DNA from 2 places in the Pseudomonas sp. FP2335 genome. Region 1 is predicted to be linked to the other one. Evidence: riboswitches for the same ligand, from Rfam matches in the RefSeq annotation. Region 1 holds a riboswitch; the other holds the start of a gene.
What was found. A riboswitch is a leader RNA that binds a small molecule or an ion and turns the genes downstream of it on or off. The one in region 1 is predicted to bind cobalamin.
Positions count from the first base shown of each region.

Region 2: another riboswitch for cobalamin. It lies ahead of cobW (cobalamin biosynthesis protein CobW); the one in region 1 lies ahead of cobO (cob(I)yrinic acid a,c-diamide adenosyltransferase).

Region 1 is NZ_CP117437.1:4,334,075-4,341,517, reverse strand. It holds gene PSH81_RS19455 (AI-2E family transporter) at 1-888, shown strand, start outside; gene hda (DnaA regulatory inactivator Hda) at 1,092-1,796, shown strand; gene PSH81_RS19445 (C40 family peptidase) at 2,010-2,639, shown strand; gene PSH81_RS19440 (C40 family peptidase) at 2,784-3,320, shown strand; gene PSH81_RS19435 (sorbosone dehydrogenase family protein) at 3,451-4,764, opposite strand; cobalamin riboswitch at 4,864-5,099, shown strand; gene cobO (cob(I)yrinic acid a,c-diamide adenosyltransferase) at 5,179-5,790, shown strand; gene PSH81_RS19425 (cobyrinate a,c-diamide synthase) at 5,787-7,178, shown strand; gene bluB (5,6-dimethylbenzimidazole synthase) at 7,175-7,443, shown strand, end outside.
Region 2 is NZ_CP117437.1:2,554,386-2,561,828, forward strand. It holds gene PSH81_RS11400 (cobalamin biosynthesis protein) at 1-393, opposite strand; gene PSH81_RS11405 (CbtA family protein) at 390-1,088, opposite strand; gene PSH81_RS11410 (CbtB domain-containing protein) at 1,100-1,288, opposite strand; cobalamin riboswitch at 1,385-1,586, opposite strand; cobalamin riboswitch at 2,290-2,490, shown strand; gene cobW (cobalamin biosynthesis protein CobW) at 2,583-3,644, shown strand; gene cobN (cobaltochelatase subunit CobN) at 3,648-7,409, shown strand; gene PSH81_RS11425 (ATP-binding protein) at 7,409-7,443, shown strand, end outside.

The DNA of each region.
Region 1 (7,443 bases):
GCCTTGTTCACCCTGATCATCACGGCGTTGGTGCTGGTGCTGGTGCCGATGTTGGCCAAGCAATTGTTCCGCCTCTATGAACTGGCCCCGCAGATGCTGGATTGGCTGCAGCACACGGCGATGCCGTGGGCCCAGGCCAAGCTGGGGCTGGCGGATGGGTTCTGGAAGTTCGACAAGGTCAAGGCCGCGATCAGCGAGCATATGGGGCAGACCACCGATATTGTCGGCGTCGTACTCAGTCAGGCTACGGCGTCCAGCCTGGCGCTGATCGGCTGGTTGACCAATCTGGTGCTGATCCCGGTGGTGGCGTTCTACCTGCTGCGCGACTGGGACATCATGATGGCCAAGATCCGCAGCCTGCTGCCGCGCAACCGTGAAGAGCGCATCGTCTCGCTGGCAGAGGAGTGTCATGAGGTGCTGGGTGCGTTTGTGCGCGGTCAGTTGCTGGTGATGCTGGCCCTGGGGGTTATCTATGCTGCCGGCCTGATGGCGATCGGCCTGGAACTGGGCTTGTTGATTGGCCTGATCGCCGGCCTGGCGGCCATCGTGCCGTACATGGGCTTTGTGATTGGTATCGGCGCGGCGCTGGTGGCCGGGTTGTTCCAGTTTGGTGGCGACCTGTACCCGATGCTCGGGATTGTCGCGGTGTTCATGGTCGGCCAGGCGCTCGAAGGCATGGTGCTCACGCCGTTGTTGGTGGGGGATCGGATCGGTCTGCACCCGGTGGCGGTGATCTTTGCGATCCTGGCGGGCGGAGAGCTGTTCGGCTTTACTGGCATCTTGCTGGCGTTGCCGGTGGCGGCGGTGATCATGGTGCTGGTGCGCCATGTGCATGACTTGTACAAGGATTCGGATGTGTACACGGGGGTCGAAGACCCTGATCTGTAAACGTTGCGTCACAAACCCGGCCTTGGTCGGGTTTGTTGTTTCTGGGGGTGGGGCGTCAAACAATCCGCGCAAAACCGGTAAGTTAACGCAAACCTTTGATTTTGCTTGTGGTCTGCTGCATTGTGCGCCCGGCGTCACGGGTATAAACTTTGCAAACTTTACACAGAGGCCACTAGCGGTTCGTTTGGAGCCGTTCAGTCAGCATGAAACCGATTCAGCTGCCCTTGGGTGTGCGTCTGCGTGACGACGCCACCTTTATCAACTACTACCCAGGCGCCAATGCCGCTGCACTCGGCTATGTCGAGCGGCTCTGCGAAGCCGACGCCGGGTGGACCGAAAGCCTGATCTATCTGTGGGGCAAGCACGGCGTAGGGCGTACTCACCTGTTGCAGGCCGCGTGTTTGCGTTTTGAACAGATGGGCGAGCCGGCGGTTTATTTGCCGTTGGCCGAGTTGATGGATCGCGGTATCGGTATCTTCGACCACCTTGAGCAATATGAGCTGGTCTGCCTGGACGATCTACAGGCCATCGCCGGCAAGGCGGAGTGGGAAGAGGCGTTGTTTCATCTGTTCAACCGTTTGCGTGACAGCGGCCGGCGCTTGCTGATCGCTGCATCCACCTCGCCGCGGGAGCTGCCGGTCAAGCTGGCGGATCTCAAATCTCGCCTGACCCTGGCGCTGATCTTCCAGATGCGTCCCCTGTCTGACGAGGACAAATTGCGTGCCCTGCAATTGCGGGCCTCCCGTCGCGGCCTGCACCTCACCGATGAGGTCGGGCACTTCATTCTGACCCGCGGTACCCGCAGCATGAGCGCGTTGTTCGATTTGCTCGAACAGCTCGATCAGGCCTCTCTGCAAGCCCAGCGCAAGCTGACGATTCCTTTCCTCAAGGAAACCCTCGGCTGGTAGCCAGCCCTTTGTTTTCGGGGCTTTCGGCAAAATCCAGGCGCCAGAAAACCTGCGTTTGGGCCGGGTTAACCACGCAAATCGGTCGCATAGGGTGTTAAGGGCTTAGATGTCATCGTCCAAACAAGAAGTCACATAGATCACGATTGAATTTGCAAATCGATCTGATAGCGGGCATAGTCTCGGCTTCTTTACACATCAGCCACGGTCGTGCCCATGCTAAATCGCTTCGCACCCCTCGTGCCTCTCGCACTCGTTACCCTGTTGTTTGGTTGCGCCTCCCACCCTCAACAGGTGGCCGAGCAGCAAAAACCTCAGGTTCAAAATCAGGCAAAATTCGTCGCTGCACAGTCTGCTTCTGTTTATGAAGAAGAGCTGGCGACTGAAAAGGAACTGGGCGCCTTCTCCGGCAACAAGCCTTACCAGCTTCCAGTCCTGGCCGACAGCATTCTCGAACGCGGCATGTCCCTGATCGGTACCCGTTACCGTTTCGGTGGTACCTCTGAAGCCGGTTTCGACTGCAGCGGCTTCATCGGCTACCTGTTTCGTGAAGAAGCTGGCATGAACCTGCCACGCTCCACTCGCGAAATGATCAACGTGAATGCACCGTTGGTCGCACGCAACAACCTCAAGCCCGGTGATCTGCTTTTCTTTAGTACTGCTGGCCGTGGTCGCGTAAGCCATGCCGGTATCTACCTGGGCGATAACCAGTTTATCCACTCAAGCAGCCGTCGCAGTGGCGGTGTCCGAGTCGACAACCTGGGCGATAGCTACTGGAGCAAAACCTTCATCGAAGCCAAGCGTGCACTCGCCATGGCCCCGACGACGGTTACCGCTAGCAAGTAAACTTAAAGTGATACTTGAAGTTTGACGTGTAAGCGCTAGAATCCCTGGATATTGTTGTAAACCGTACGCGCGAGCTCTGCTTGCGCGTTCTGGTTTTCAGCGTTCGGCAGCGAAAGCCGCATCCAGACCAGGATTGTTCTGCACATGTCGACCTCGGCCCGCCTGATTCTTATTGTTTGCGCCGCGCTCCTCAGCGCCTGCGCCAGCCGTCCACCGCCCGCTCCCGTAGCGGTGAAGCCCAAGCCGGTGTTCAACTATTCCACCCAGAATTTCTCGCCTGTCGCCGAAGACGTACTCTTTCGCGCGCTCGGCCTGGTCGGTACGCCTTATCGCTGGGGCGGCAACACGCCGGACTCAGGCTTTGATTGCAGCGGCCTGATCGGTTTTGTCTACCGCGATGCGGCCGGCATCTCCCTGCCACGCACCACCCGCGAACTGATCGTGATGCGCGCCCAGGATGTGAGTGAAGAGAACCTGCAAACCGGTGATCTGCTGTTCTTTGCCACCGGCGGCGGCTCACAGGTCAGCCATGCCGGCATCTATGTGGGCGAGGGCCGCTTCGTGCACGCGCCGCAAACCGGCGGCACGGTGAAGCTGGACACCTTGTCCAAGGCGTATTGGCAGAATGCTTACCTGAGCGCCAAGCGCGTGTTGCCAGGGAATCTGGCACGTAATCCCTGAGCTGACAGAGATCTGAATGTGGGAGCGGGCTTGCTCGCGAAGGCGCCGGATCAGACCACACATCTGTGACTGACACACCGCCTTCGCGAGCAAGCCCGCTCCCACATGGGTTTTGTGGTCTGAAGCCTGTCTACTTAGCCGCCGACACCCGCCACACCTTATTTCCCACATCATCTGCCACCAGCAAATCCCCCTGCTGATCAATCACCACGCCCACCGGCCGGCCCATGGCTTTCTCGTCTTTGTCGAGGAACCCGGTCAGCACATCCACCGGCTGTCCCTTGGGCTGGCCAGCCTCGAACGGTACGAAGATCACCTTGTAGCCACTGTGGGGCTTGCGATTCCACGAACCATGCTGGCCGATGAATGCGCCATTCGTGAAGGGGGCGGGCAATTTGCTGTTCTCTGCAAACGTCAGTCCCAGCGAGGCGGTATGCGGGCCTACGGCGTAGTCTGGTGCAATCGCCTTGGCCACCAGGTCGAGGTTTTGCGGATTGACTCGCGCATCCACATGCTGCCCGTAGTAGCTGAACGGCCAGCCATAGAAGGCGCCATCCTGAACCGAGGTGATGTAGTCCGGCACCAGGTCGCTACCGATTTCATCGCGCTCGTTCACCGCCGTCCACAGCTTGCCGCTTTGTGGTTCCCAGGCCATGCCGTTAGGGTTGCGCAGGCCCGAGGCGAAAATGCGGTGCTGGCCGCTGGCGCGGTCTACTTCCCAGATCGCCGCCCGGCCTTCTTCTGCCTGCAGGCCGTTTTCACCAACGTTGCTGTTGGAGCCTACGCTTACGTACAGCTTGCGGCCGTCTTTGCTCGCCACCACGTTCTTGGTCCAGTGGTGGTTGATGCTGCCGCCGGGTAGGTCGACCACCTTGGTACCGGCTGCCTTGATCGCGGTTGCTCCCGGTTGGTAGGGGAAGCGCAGCAGCTTGTCCGAGTCCGCCACATACAGATCATTGCCCACCAGGGTCATGCCGAAGGGCGAATTGAGGTTTTCAAGAAATACTGTCCGGGTCTCGGCGATGCCATCGTGGTCGGCATCGCGCAGCAACGTGATGCGATTCGGGCTAGGCACACCTGCACCGGCTCGGCCCATGACCTTTTCCATTACCCAGCCACGAATGCCCTTTGAGTCATCGGGTTTGGGCGGCGCATTGGTTTCTGCCACCAGTACGTCGCCATTGGGCAGCACATACAGCCAGCGCGGGTGGTCCAGGCCCTCGGCAAACGCCGCCACCTGGGTGCCCGCGGCGGGAGTTGGCTTCGCACCCGCAGGCCAGCCGATGGCTGGCGCGATGTTTACCGTGGGGATCAGGGTCTTGTTCGGCTCCGGTAGCTTGGGGGAAGGCCCGGTTCCGTCAGACACTTGCAAGGTCGAACTTTCACCGCAGGCGGCGAGGGCGCCTGCGAACATGATCAGTAGGGCAAGTCGGGTCTTGTGCATGTTTTTCTCCTGGGTACCTGCAAGGGTAGAGGCATGCAGCGGTCCGATGGTTCAAGTGCGAAGCCGGCTTTAATTGACGCTCCACCCCCAACCCTCTACCCTTCGCGACTTGTTCCAGGTGCTCTGTGACCCACGGGTCGACCGAGTGAAACAGGGAAGCCGGTGAGTGAGCGCACTTGTACACAGTGCTGCCGCGATCCCGGCGCTGCCCCCGCAACGGTAAATGAGTCAAGACCCTGCTTTCTGCCACTGTATCGCCCCGCGATATGGGAAGGCGCAGCGTCGGCGATCGCCACTCATGAGCCCGGAGACCGGCCTGAAACATCCAACAGCATCACGGTGGGCGATGCTTGGCTGTCTGTTTTGTCTTTTTCCTGCCCGCCGTTTTTTGTCCAGCCCCAACGGAGAGCTGCCATGACCGATTCCCCTGAACGCGACGAACGCCACCTGGCGCGCATGCTGCGCAAAAAAGCCGTGATCGACGAGCGCATCGCCAACTCGCCCAACGAATGCGGTTTGCTGCTGGTGCTCACCGGCAACGGCAAAGGCAAGAGCAGCTCTGCGTTCGGCATGCTGGCTCGGGCCATGGGCCACGGCATGCAGTGCGGTGTGGTGCAGTTCATCAAGGGGCGCAACAGCACGGGCGAAGAGCTGTTCTTCCGCCGCTTCCCTGAGCAAGTGCGTTTTCACGTCATGGGCGAAGGCTTCACCTGGGAAACCCAGGACCGCCAACGTGACATCGCCGCCGCCGAAGCCGCCTGGGCGGTGTCCCGCGAGCTGCTGCAAGATCCCGCCATCGGCCTTGTCGTGCTTGACGAACTGAACATCGCCCTCAAACACGGCTACCTCGATCTGGACCAAGTACTCAGCGACCTGCAAGCCCGTCCGCCGATGCAACACGTGGTGGTCACCGGCCGTGGCGCCAAGCCCGAGCTGATCGAAATGGGCGACACCGTCACCGAAATGGGCATGCTCAAGCACGCGTTCCAGGCCGGTATCAAGGCACAGAAGGGCGTCGAACTTTGAATCAGCCCCGTCATTGCCCGGCCGTCTTGATCGCCGCACCGGCGTCCGGCCAGGGCAAAACCACCGTCACCGCCGCGCTCGCCCGTTTGCACCGCAACCTGGGGCGCAAGGTGCGCGTGTTCAAATGCGGGCCGGACTTTCTCGACCCGATGATCCACGAGCGCGCCAGTGGTGCGCCGGTGTATCAATTGGACATGTGGATGGTGGGAGAGCAGGAAAGTCGTCGCCTGTTGTGGGAAGCCGCCGGCGAGGCTGACCTGATCCTCATTGAAGGCGTGATGGGCCTGTTCGACGGCACGCCGTCCAGCGCTGACCTGGCGCGCCACTTTGGCGTGCCGGTGCTCGGTGTGATCGACGGCACCGCCATGGCCCAGACCTTCGGTGCCCTTGCGCTGGGCCTGGCGCGTTATCAGCCGGACCTGCCGTTCGCCGGCGTGCTGGCCAACCGCGTGGGCACGCTGCGCCACGCACAATTGCTCGAAGGCAGTCTGACCGAAGGCCTGCGTTGGTACGGGGCGCTGTCCCGCGAGACCGGGATCGAATTGCCCAGCCGCCACCTAGGCCTGGTACAAGCCAGCGAACTGAATGACCTCGACCTGCGCCTCGATGCCGCCGCCCAAGCCCTGGGCAGCAGTTGCGAAGTCGCATTGCCGCCGCCGGTGACGTTCGCTGCGCCGCAGATCATTGAGGCCGAGCCGTTGCTCAACGGCGTACGCATTGCCGTGGCTCGCGACGAAGCCTTCGCCTTCACCTACGGCGCCAGCCTCGATCTGTTGCGGGCGATGGGCGCCGAGTTGCACTTCTTCTCGCCGATCCATGACCGCCAATTGCCTGACGCCGACAGCCTGTATCTGCCGGGTGGTTACCCGGAATTGCATCACCAGGCGCTGTCGGAAAATACCGCGATGCTCGATGCGATCCGTGCCCATCACGCTGCTGGCAAACCACTGCTCGCCGAGTGCGGCGGCATGTTGTACCTGCTGGACTCGCTCACCGATGTCGACGGCCAGCGTGCCGAGTTGCTCGGTCTGCTGCAGGGCGATGCCGTGATGCAAAAGAAACTGGCCGCCCTGGCCCTGCAAAATGTCGAACTGCCGGAAGGCACATTGCGCGGTCACACCTATCACCACTCCCTGACCAGCACCGACTGCACGCCGATTGCCCGTGGCGTGAGCCCCAACGGTGGGCGTGGTGCCGAGGCGGTTTTCCGACAGGGGCGGATGACGGCTTCCTACGTGCACTTTTACTTTCCGTCGAATCCGGCGGCGGTGGCGGCACTGTTTGCGCCAGACCGGGAGGGCGCTATCGCAGGCAAGCCCGCTCCCACAGGGGATCGCGTCGAAACCCAATCCAATGTGGGAGCGGGCTTGCCCGCGAAGAGGCAATGACCGACAACGCCTTCCCAGAAGCCGACCGCCAGGCCGTCTACCGCGCCATCGCCGAACGCCGCGACATGCGCCACTTCAGCGGCGGCACCGTCGCGCCTGAACTGCTGCAGCGCCTGCTCCAGGCCGCACACCAGGCCCCCAGCGTCGGCCTGATGCAACCCTGGCGCTTCATCCGTATCAGCGACCGCCAGCTACGTGGGCAAATCCAGCAACTGGTGGAAGAAGAACGCATCCGCACCGCCGAAGCCCTGGGCGAGCGCTCCGA
Region 2 (7,443 bases), 1.8 Mb from region 1:
TTAGTCGGCGCAAGCCAACGCAAAGGTGGCCTGGGAGGTTTTTTTGCGGGTGATCAGCAGGCGCGCAGGGGCGCCAGTGAGGTGCTCGGCCAGTGCCAGGGCGGCGCTTTCGGCGATGCCGTAACAGCCGGTATGGGCGAAAGCGACAGCGGATCTGTGGCTCAGGCGGTCGGCATAACCCCCTAGCCCGGCCGCGCTGAAGCAGTGCAGTGGCAGGTTCAACAGCGCGGCCAGGGCGAGTAATCCGGGTTCATCACGTTTGCGATCAATACTCGCCAAGGCCGTAACGTGCCGGCGCTCGATACCACCCTCGGCGAGGGCGGCGTCGAACAGGCTCAGCAGGGTGTGAACATCACAACCCCGCTGGCAGCCCAGGCCGGCCACCAGGGTCATGCCGAGTATTGATCGTCACGGTTGCGGCGGAACAGCCAGGCGCTGATCAGGCCCAGGGCCAGCCAGAACGCCACGTTGGTCAACTGCGATGCGATCTTGAACTGCGCTTCCAGCGCTTCTGGTGCCAGCATCGAATGCACTTCCGGTTGCGGTGCGCCAATCACGTGGGGAACCACCAGGATTGCCGCCCCCAGTACTTTGAGCAGCCAGTTGCGACCGAATACGATCAGCGCGATACCGGCGGCGGTGGACGCTGCGGTACCGATCCACCACGTCTGGCGCAGTGCGAGGTCGGCGGCAGCCGTGCCCGGTAGCTCAGGCGGCAGCCCCAGGGTCGGTGCCAGTACGAAGGTCGCGTAACCAGCCAGCCCCCATAGCAGCCCTTGGGCGGTGCGGGTTGGCGCGCGCAGGGTGTACAGGCCGGCGAGCATCAGTGCGAAACCGACCGCCACTACCAGGTTGCCACCTGTGGTAGAGAGTACGCGCTGCCAGCCGTCTTCCGGCTCCCAGGCTTCGGCGTCGTGGGTATGGGCAGCGGTGCCGGCGGTATGCTCGTGCATCACCTCGGCAGGGGCTTTTTCAAAGGTTTCCGCCTGCAAAATCAGCGGGGCGACCCAGAAACTTTGCAGCAGGGTCAGCAGCAGGGCGGCCAAAAGTCCGGTGAACCCTGCGGTTTGCGCAATACGCTTGATCATGTCGGCAGGTCTCAATGGCACGGGAACGCGGCGCTGTGGCGGGTATCGTGGGCAGCGTTGTGCACCGCCTCGATATGCGAGAAACCGGCGAAATACACCAGGCACGCGCCGAGGATCGACGCACCGATGGCGGCGGTCAGGCGTTGGCTCAGGGTAGAGGTGCGGCTGGCGGAGTGCGAGGTGCTGCTGATGATCGACATGGCGCGTCCCTTTCAGGTGTCTGGGTGAAACGAGCGCATGAAAACCCCGCGAGCCAGGCACGCAGGGTTCTGAACAGCGCCCGCCCACCGCGGGTTTGTTATCTGATTTTTTCGGGCCGGTCTCCGGGCTTGCGAGGGGCTCAATGCCTGAAAACGTCGCCTTCCCATGCCTTGGGCACAGTGGATATGACGTTTCGCTCGCTTACCGTTGCGGGGGCAGCACCGGACTGTCATGCGTACATGAGTCACCGGTTTCCCGTTTCACCCTTTGCAGGGCACCCGAAACAAGATGTGTAGGAGAGCATGGGGGGGGGAGGGGAGTCAATTGGGATGTGGTTTTTGGTGGTGGTGGTGGTGGTGGTGTACATATCCGTTTCTTCGGTAACGGCCGCTTATGGTTCCGCTCTTACAGCGGGTCACTTTGGAAAAGCCCCAAAGTAACCAAAGGGCTCTTGCCCCAACACTCGGCACCTCGCCTAGGCTCGGTGTGCCCTCACTCCGGCTTGAATCCGTGGGCCGCCGTCATGGGCCATCCCTGGCCCAGGACGGCTAACCCGGCGTCCTGCCGGGTTGCCCACGGATTCAAGCCTGCGTTCGGCCAGCGTGTTTAACGGGGCAAGTGAGATCAAAAGCCAGAGCGCGGCGGCCTTAGAGGCGACCGGCATTTTTTATGGTGTTCACCCTCGACTGTGGGATCTGGCTAGCCTGCGATGCAGGCGACTCGGTACATCAGACGCACCCAGTTGATGCCATCGCAGGCAAGCCAGTTCCCACAGGGGAACCCGCCCGCTTTCTCGATCAGGCCGGCTGTCAGGCCGCCCAAATCCATGTCGGATTAAGGGCACACCGAGCCTGGGCGAGGTGCCGAGTGTTGGGGCAAGAGCCCTTTGGTTACTTTTGGGCTCTTTCCTAAAGTGAGCTGCCGTAAGGAGTCGCCGTTACCTAAATAACGGATATGTACACGAACCCAACCCCATCATTGACCATCCCCCAAGCACTGCGTAGCCTTGCACCCTCGAGGTTCTTCGGCCCAGGCCGAAGCTAAGAAGGGAACGCGGTCCAAGCCGCGGCTGCCCCCGCAACTGTAAAGGGTTCAGTTGACTGCCACGCCACTGCCGACAAGGCGGGAAGGCGCAGCCAGCGCCGGTCGCAAGACCTGCAAGCCCCAAGCCAGGAGACCTGCCTCGCAATCGATTTTTCAATTCAACCGGGCGGGGTGATCCGGTGACGAAATCCGCTGCTGCGCACTGTCGCAGGGCCTATCGTCCCGTATGCCCGCCCCCAAGGGCATCCGATGAAAACACTGGCCAAACTCCCCGTCACCATCGTTACCGGCTTTCTTGGCTCGGGCAAAACCACCTTGCTGCGCCATATGCTCGACAACGCCCAGGGCCGTCGTATCGCCGTGATCGTCAACGAATTCGGCGAGTTGGGCATTGACGGTGAAATCCTCAAGCAGTGCTCCATCGGTTGCACCGAAGAAGAAGCCAACGGCCGTGTCTACGAGCTGGCCAACGGCTGCCTGTGCTGCACCGTGCAGGAAGAGTTCTTCCCGGTGATGCGCGAGCTGGTTGCCCGGCGCGGCGACCTCGACCATATCCTCATTGAAACCTCCGGCCTGGCTCTGCCAAAACCCCTGGTACAAGCCTTCCAATGGCCGGAAATCCGTAGCGCCTGCACGGTTGACGCGGTGATCACCGTGGTCGATAGCCCAGCCGTGGCCGCCGGCACCTTCGCCGCATTCCCGGACCAAGTCGACGCCCAGCGCAAACTCGACCCGAACCTGGACCACGAATCGCCGCTGCACGAGTTGTTCGCCGACCAACTGGCCAGCGCCGACTTGGTGATCCTCAACAAATCCGACTTGATCAGCCCGGAAGACCTGGCCCGTGTGCGCCTGGAAGTCGCCGAAGAACTGCCGCCGGCCGTGAAGATCATCGAAGCCAGCAGCGGCCGTCTGCCGCTGGACGTGCTGATTGGCCTGGGCGCCGGCGCCGAAGAGCATATCGACGCTCGCCACAGCCATCACGATCATCACCACGAAGGTGAAGACGACCACGACCACGACGCCTTCGACTCGATTTCCATCGACCTGCCGCAAGCCGACGAGGCGCTTTTGCTCGACGCCCTGACCCAGCTGGTGGTGCAACACGGCATCCTGCGCGTCAAAGGCTTCGCCGCGATCCCGAACAAGCCGATGCGCCTGCTGATCCAGGGCGTAGGCACGCGTTTCGATAAGCACTTCGATCGCGCCTGGGCTGCCGACGAAGCACGCATCACACGTCTGGTACTGATCGGTCAGGACCTCGATGCGGCGGGTCTCGAAGCGCAACTGCGCGCTGCGCTCAGCGTTTAACCCATGCACCTGCTCAGGACCCAGCCCGGTGGTTTCGTCTCGGACGACAATATTGCCGACCTTGGCCAAACCCCCGCTGAACTGGTGATCCTGTGCAGCGGCGACTCCAGCCTGGCGCTGCTGGCCGAAGCGGCCCAGCAGTTGCCCGACGATTACCCGAGCCTGCGCCTGGCCAACCCCATGCAGGTGCAGAACCACGCCTCGGTCGACCTGTATGTCGACGAGGTGTTGCGCCACGCCAAGGTCATCCTGATCTCGCTGCATGGTGGCATCGGCTATTGGCGTTACGGTATCGAACGTCTGGTGGAGCTGGCCGAACGCGGTGTTCAACTGATCCTGGTGCCGGGCGACGATCGTCCCGACCCGGAACTCAGCGGTTTGAGCACCGTTGGCGCACAAGAACGTGATCGCCTGTGGCACTTCCTGCGCCAGGGTGGCTTGGGCAATGCGCTGGATTTCTATCGCTGCCTGGCCAGCGCTTACCTGGGGCGCGACTATGCCTGGGCCGAGCCGCAAACCCTGCCGCGCACGGCGATTTATCACCCGCACAAAGCCAACCCCCGCTTGAATGACTGGCAGGCGGATTGGCAGGCCGAGTTTCCGGTGGCCGCGGTGCTGTTCTACCGCTCTCACTTGCAGGCGGCCAATACCGGTTTTATCGATGTGTTTTGCCAACGCTTGCAGGCTGCGGGCCTGAACCCGTTGCCGATAGCGGTGGCCAGTTTGAAAGAGCCCGGCTGCCTGACGGTCGTCGAGGACCTGCTCGATGAGGTCGGCGCGGGGCTGATCCTCAACACCACCGGGTTTGCCCAATCCAGTCCGGAAGCGCCGCATTTGCGCCCGTTTCGCCGCAATATCCCGGTGATCCAGGCGATTTGCGCCCAAGACAACGAGCCGGGCTGGCAGGCCAGTGAACAAGGCCTGGGCCCGCGCGACTTGGCGATGCATATTGCCTTGCCGGAGCTGGACGGGCGCATCATCAGCCGGCCGATCAGCTTCAAGGATCTGGCCTGGCGCAGTGAGCGCAGCCAGTCGGATGTGGTGTGTTACCGCGCCGCGCCCGAGCGCATGGATTTTGTTGCCGAACTGGCGCGCCGTTGGGTCGAATTGGCACGGGTGCCGAATGCGCAGAAACGCATCGCGCTGATCCTCGCCAACTACCCGACCCGCGACGGCCGTATCGGCAACGGCGTGGGCCTGGACACACCGGCGGCGACGCTGAACATCCTGCGTGCCCTGCAAGCCGAAGGGTATCCGCTGCCCGCCGAATTGCCCCCGAATGGAACGGCCCTGATCCATGACCTGCTCGGTGGCGTCACCAACGACCTCGACAGTATTGATCTGCGTCCCTGTCACCAAAGCCTGGGCCTGGACGACTACGAGGCGATGTTCAAACGCCTGCCCGAAGCCAATCGCCAGGCGGTTATTGAGCGTTGGGGCGCGCCCCATAACGATCCGATGTTCCGCGACGGCCGCATGATGATCGCCGGCCTGCGCCTGGGCCTGACTTTCGTCGGCATCCAGCCTGCGCGGGGTTATCAGGTGGACGCCAGCGCGGTGTACCACGATCCCGATCTGGTGCCGCCTCATGGCTACCTGGCGTTCTACTTCTGGCTGCGTCACACCTATGGCGCCCACGGCGTGATCCATGTGGGCAAGCACGGCAACCTGGAATGGCTGCCGGGCAAGGGCGTTGGCCTGTCGGAAAACTGCTGGCCCGATGCGCTGCTGGGGCCGTTGCCGAATATCTACCCGTTTATCGTCAACGATCCGGGCGAGGGTGCCCAGGCCAAACGCCGCACCCAGGCGGTGATCATCGACCACCTGATGCCGCCGCTGACCCGTGCCGAAACCTACGGCCCATTGCGCGACCTGGAACTGCTGGCGGACGAGTATTACGAAGCGCAACTGCTCGATCCTCGCCGCGCCCTCGAGCTGCAAAAGGACATCCTCAAGTTGGTGCGCGAAACCCGCATCGACCAAGAGCTTGAACTGGATAAAGAAGCTGACGCCGCCATCTGGCTCCCGCGCCTCGACACTTATCTGTGTGACTTGAAGGAGTCACAGATCCGCGACGGCCTGCACATTTTTGGCGAGTCGCCTGACGGCCGTTTGCGCATCGACACTTTGCTCGCGCTGCTGCGTATCCCCCGTGGTGATGGGCGCGGTGCGCAGTCGAGTTTGCTGCGGGTATTGGCCAAGGCCTTCGAGTTGGGCTTCGATCCGTTGGATTGTGCACTCGCCGAACCCTGGACCGGTCGTCGTCCCCTGGTGTTGCAGAAGATCGACCCGCAGTTGTGGCGTACCGCCGGCGATACCCGCGAGCGCCTGGAGCTCTATGCGGCGCGCTTGATCGAACAGGCTCTGGAAGGCCCGCTTGAGCAACTGGAGGAGCCTGGCTGGGAAGGCGTGAAGGCCGTCATTGAAAGCCTGCGCATCGTCGTTGCGCCGCGCCTGGATGCCTGTGGTCCGGCGGAAATGCGCGGCCTGCTGGATGCCTTGAGCGGTCGGTTCGTGCCGGCGGGGCCGAGCGGTGCGCCGAGTCGCGGGCGCCTGGATGTACTGCCCACCGGGCGTAACTTTTTCACGGTGGACGTGCGCAACCTGCCGACCACCACGGCCTGGCGCATCGGTTTTCAATCCGCCAACCTGATCCTTGAGCGGCACTTGCAGGATCACGGCGATCACCTGCGCCAGCTCGGTTTGTCGGTATGGGGCACGGCCACCATGCGCACCGGCGGCGACGATATTGCCCAGGCCATGGCGCTGATGGGCGTGCGCCCGGTCTGGGCCACGGGCAGCCAGCGGGTGGATGACTTTGAAATCCTGCCGATCAGCCTGCTGGACCGCCCGCGTGTTGACGTCACGCTGCGGGTGTCGGGGTTCTTCCGTGATGCCTTCGCCAACCTGATCCGCCTGTTCGATGCGGCGGTGCAGGCGGTGGCGGCATTGGACGAGCCGGACGATCTGAACCCGTTGGCGGCCAAGGTGCGCAGTGAGCGCGAGGCGTTGCTGGCGTCTGGCCTGGACGCAGAAGCTGCGGCGAAACAGGCCGGCTGGCGCATCTTCGGCGCCAAGCCCGGAGCCTATGGCGCGGGCGTGCAGGGTGCGATCGACGGGCGCCTGTGGCAAAGCCGCGAGGACTTGGCCGAGGTCTACCTGAACTGGGGCGGCTATGCGTATGGCGGCTCCGACGAGGGCACCGCCGCCCGTGGGCAGTTTGCCCAGCGCCTGAGCCAGGTACAGGCGGTATTGCAGAACCAGGACAACCGCGAGCATGACGTGCTCGATTCCAACGACTACTACCAATTCCAGGGCGGCATGCTCGCTGCCGTGGAAACCCTGAGCGGCGACAAGGCCGCCAGTTACCATGGCGACCACAGCCAGCCGGACTTGCCGAAAATCCGTACCTTGAAGGAAGAGCTGAACCGGGTGATCCGCTCCCGCGCCGCCAACCCCAAGTGGATCGAAGGCGTGAAACGCCACGGCTATAAAGGTGCGTTTGAAATGGCTGCGACCGTGGACAACCTGTTCGCTTTCGACGCCACCACCGCGCTGATCGACGATCACCAATACGCGCTGCTTGCCGACGCCTATTTGCTCGACCCCGACACCCGCGCCTTTGTGCAGCAACACAACCCCGCCGCCCTGCGTGACATGGCCGAACGCATGCTTGAAGCCCAGCAGCGCGGCATGTGGCAGGAGCCGGGGGCTTACCGTGAGGCGTTGGAAAACCTGTTGCTGGATATAGAAGAAGACAGCTGATGACTGATATCCCCCATTTCCCGCTGTCCGCCGT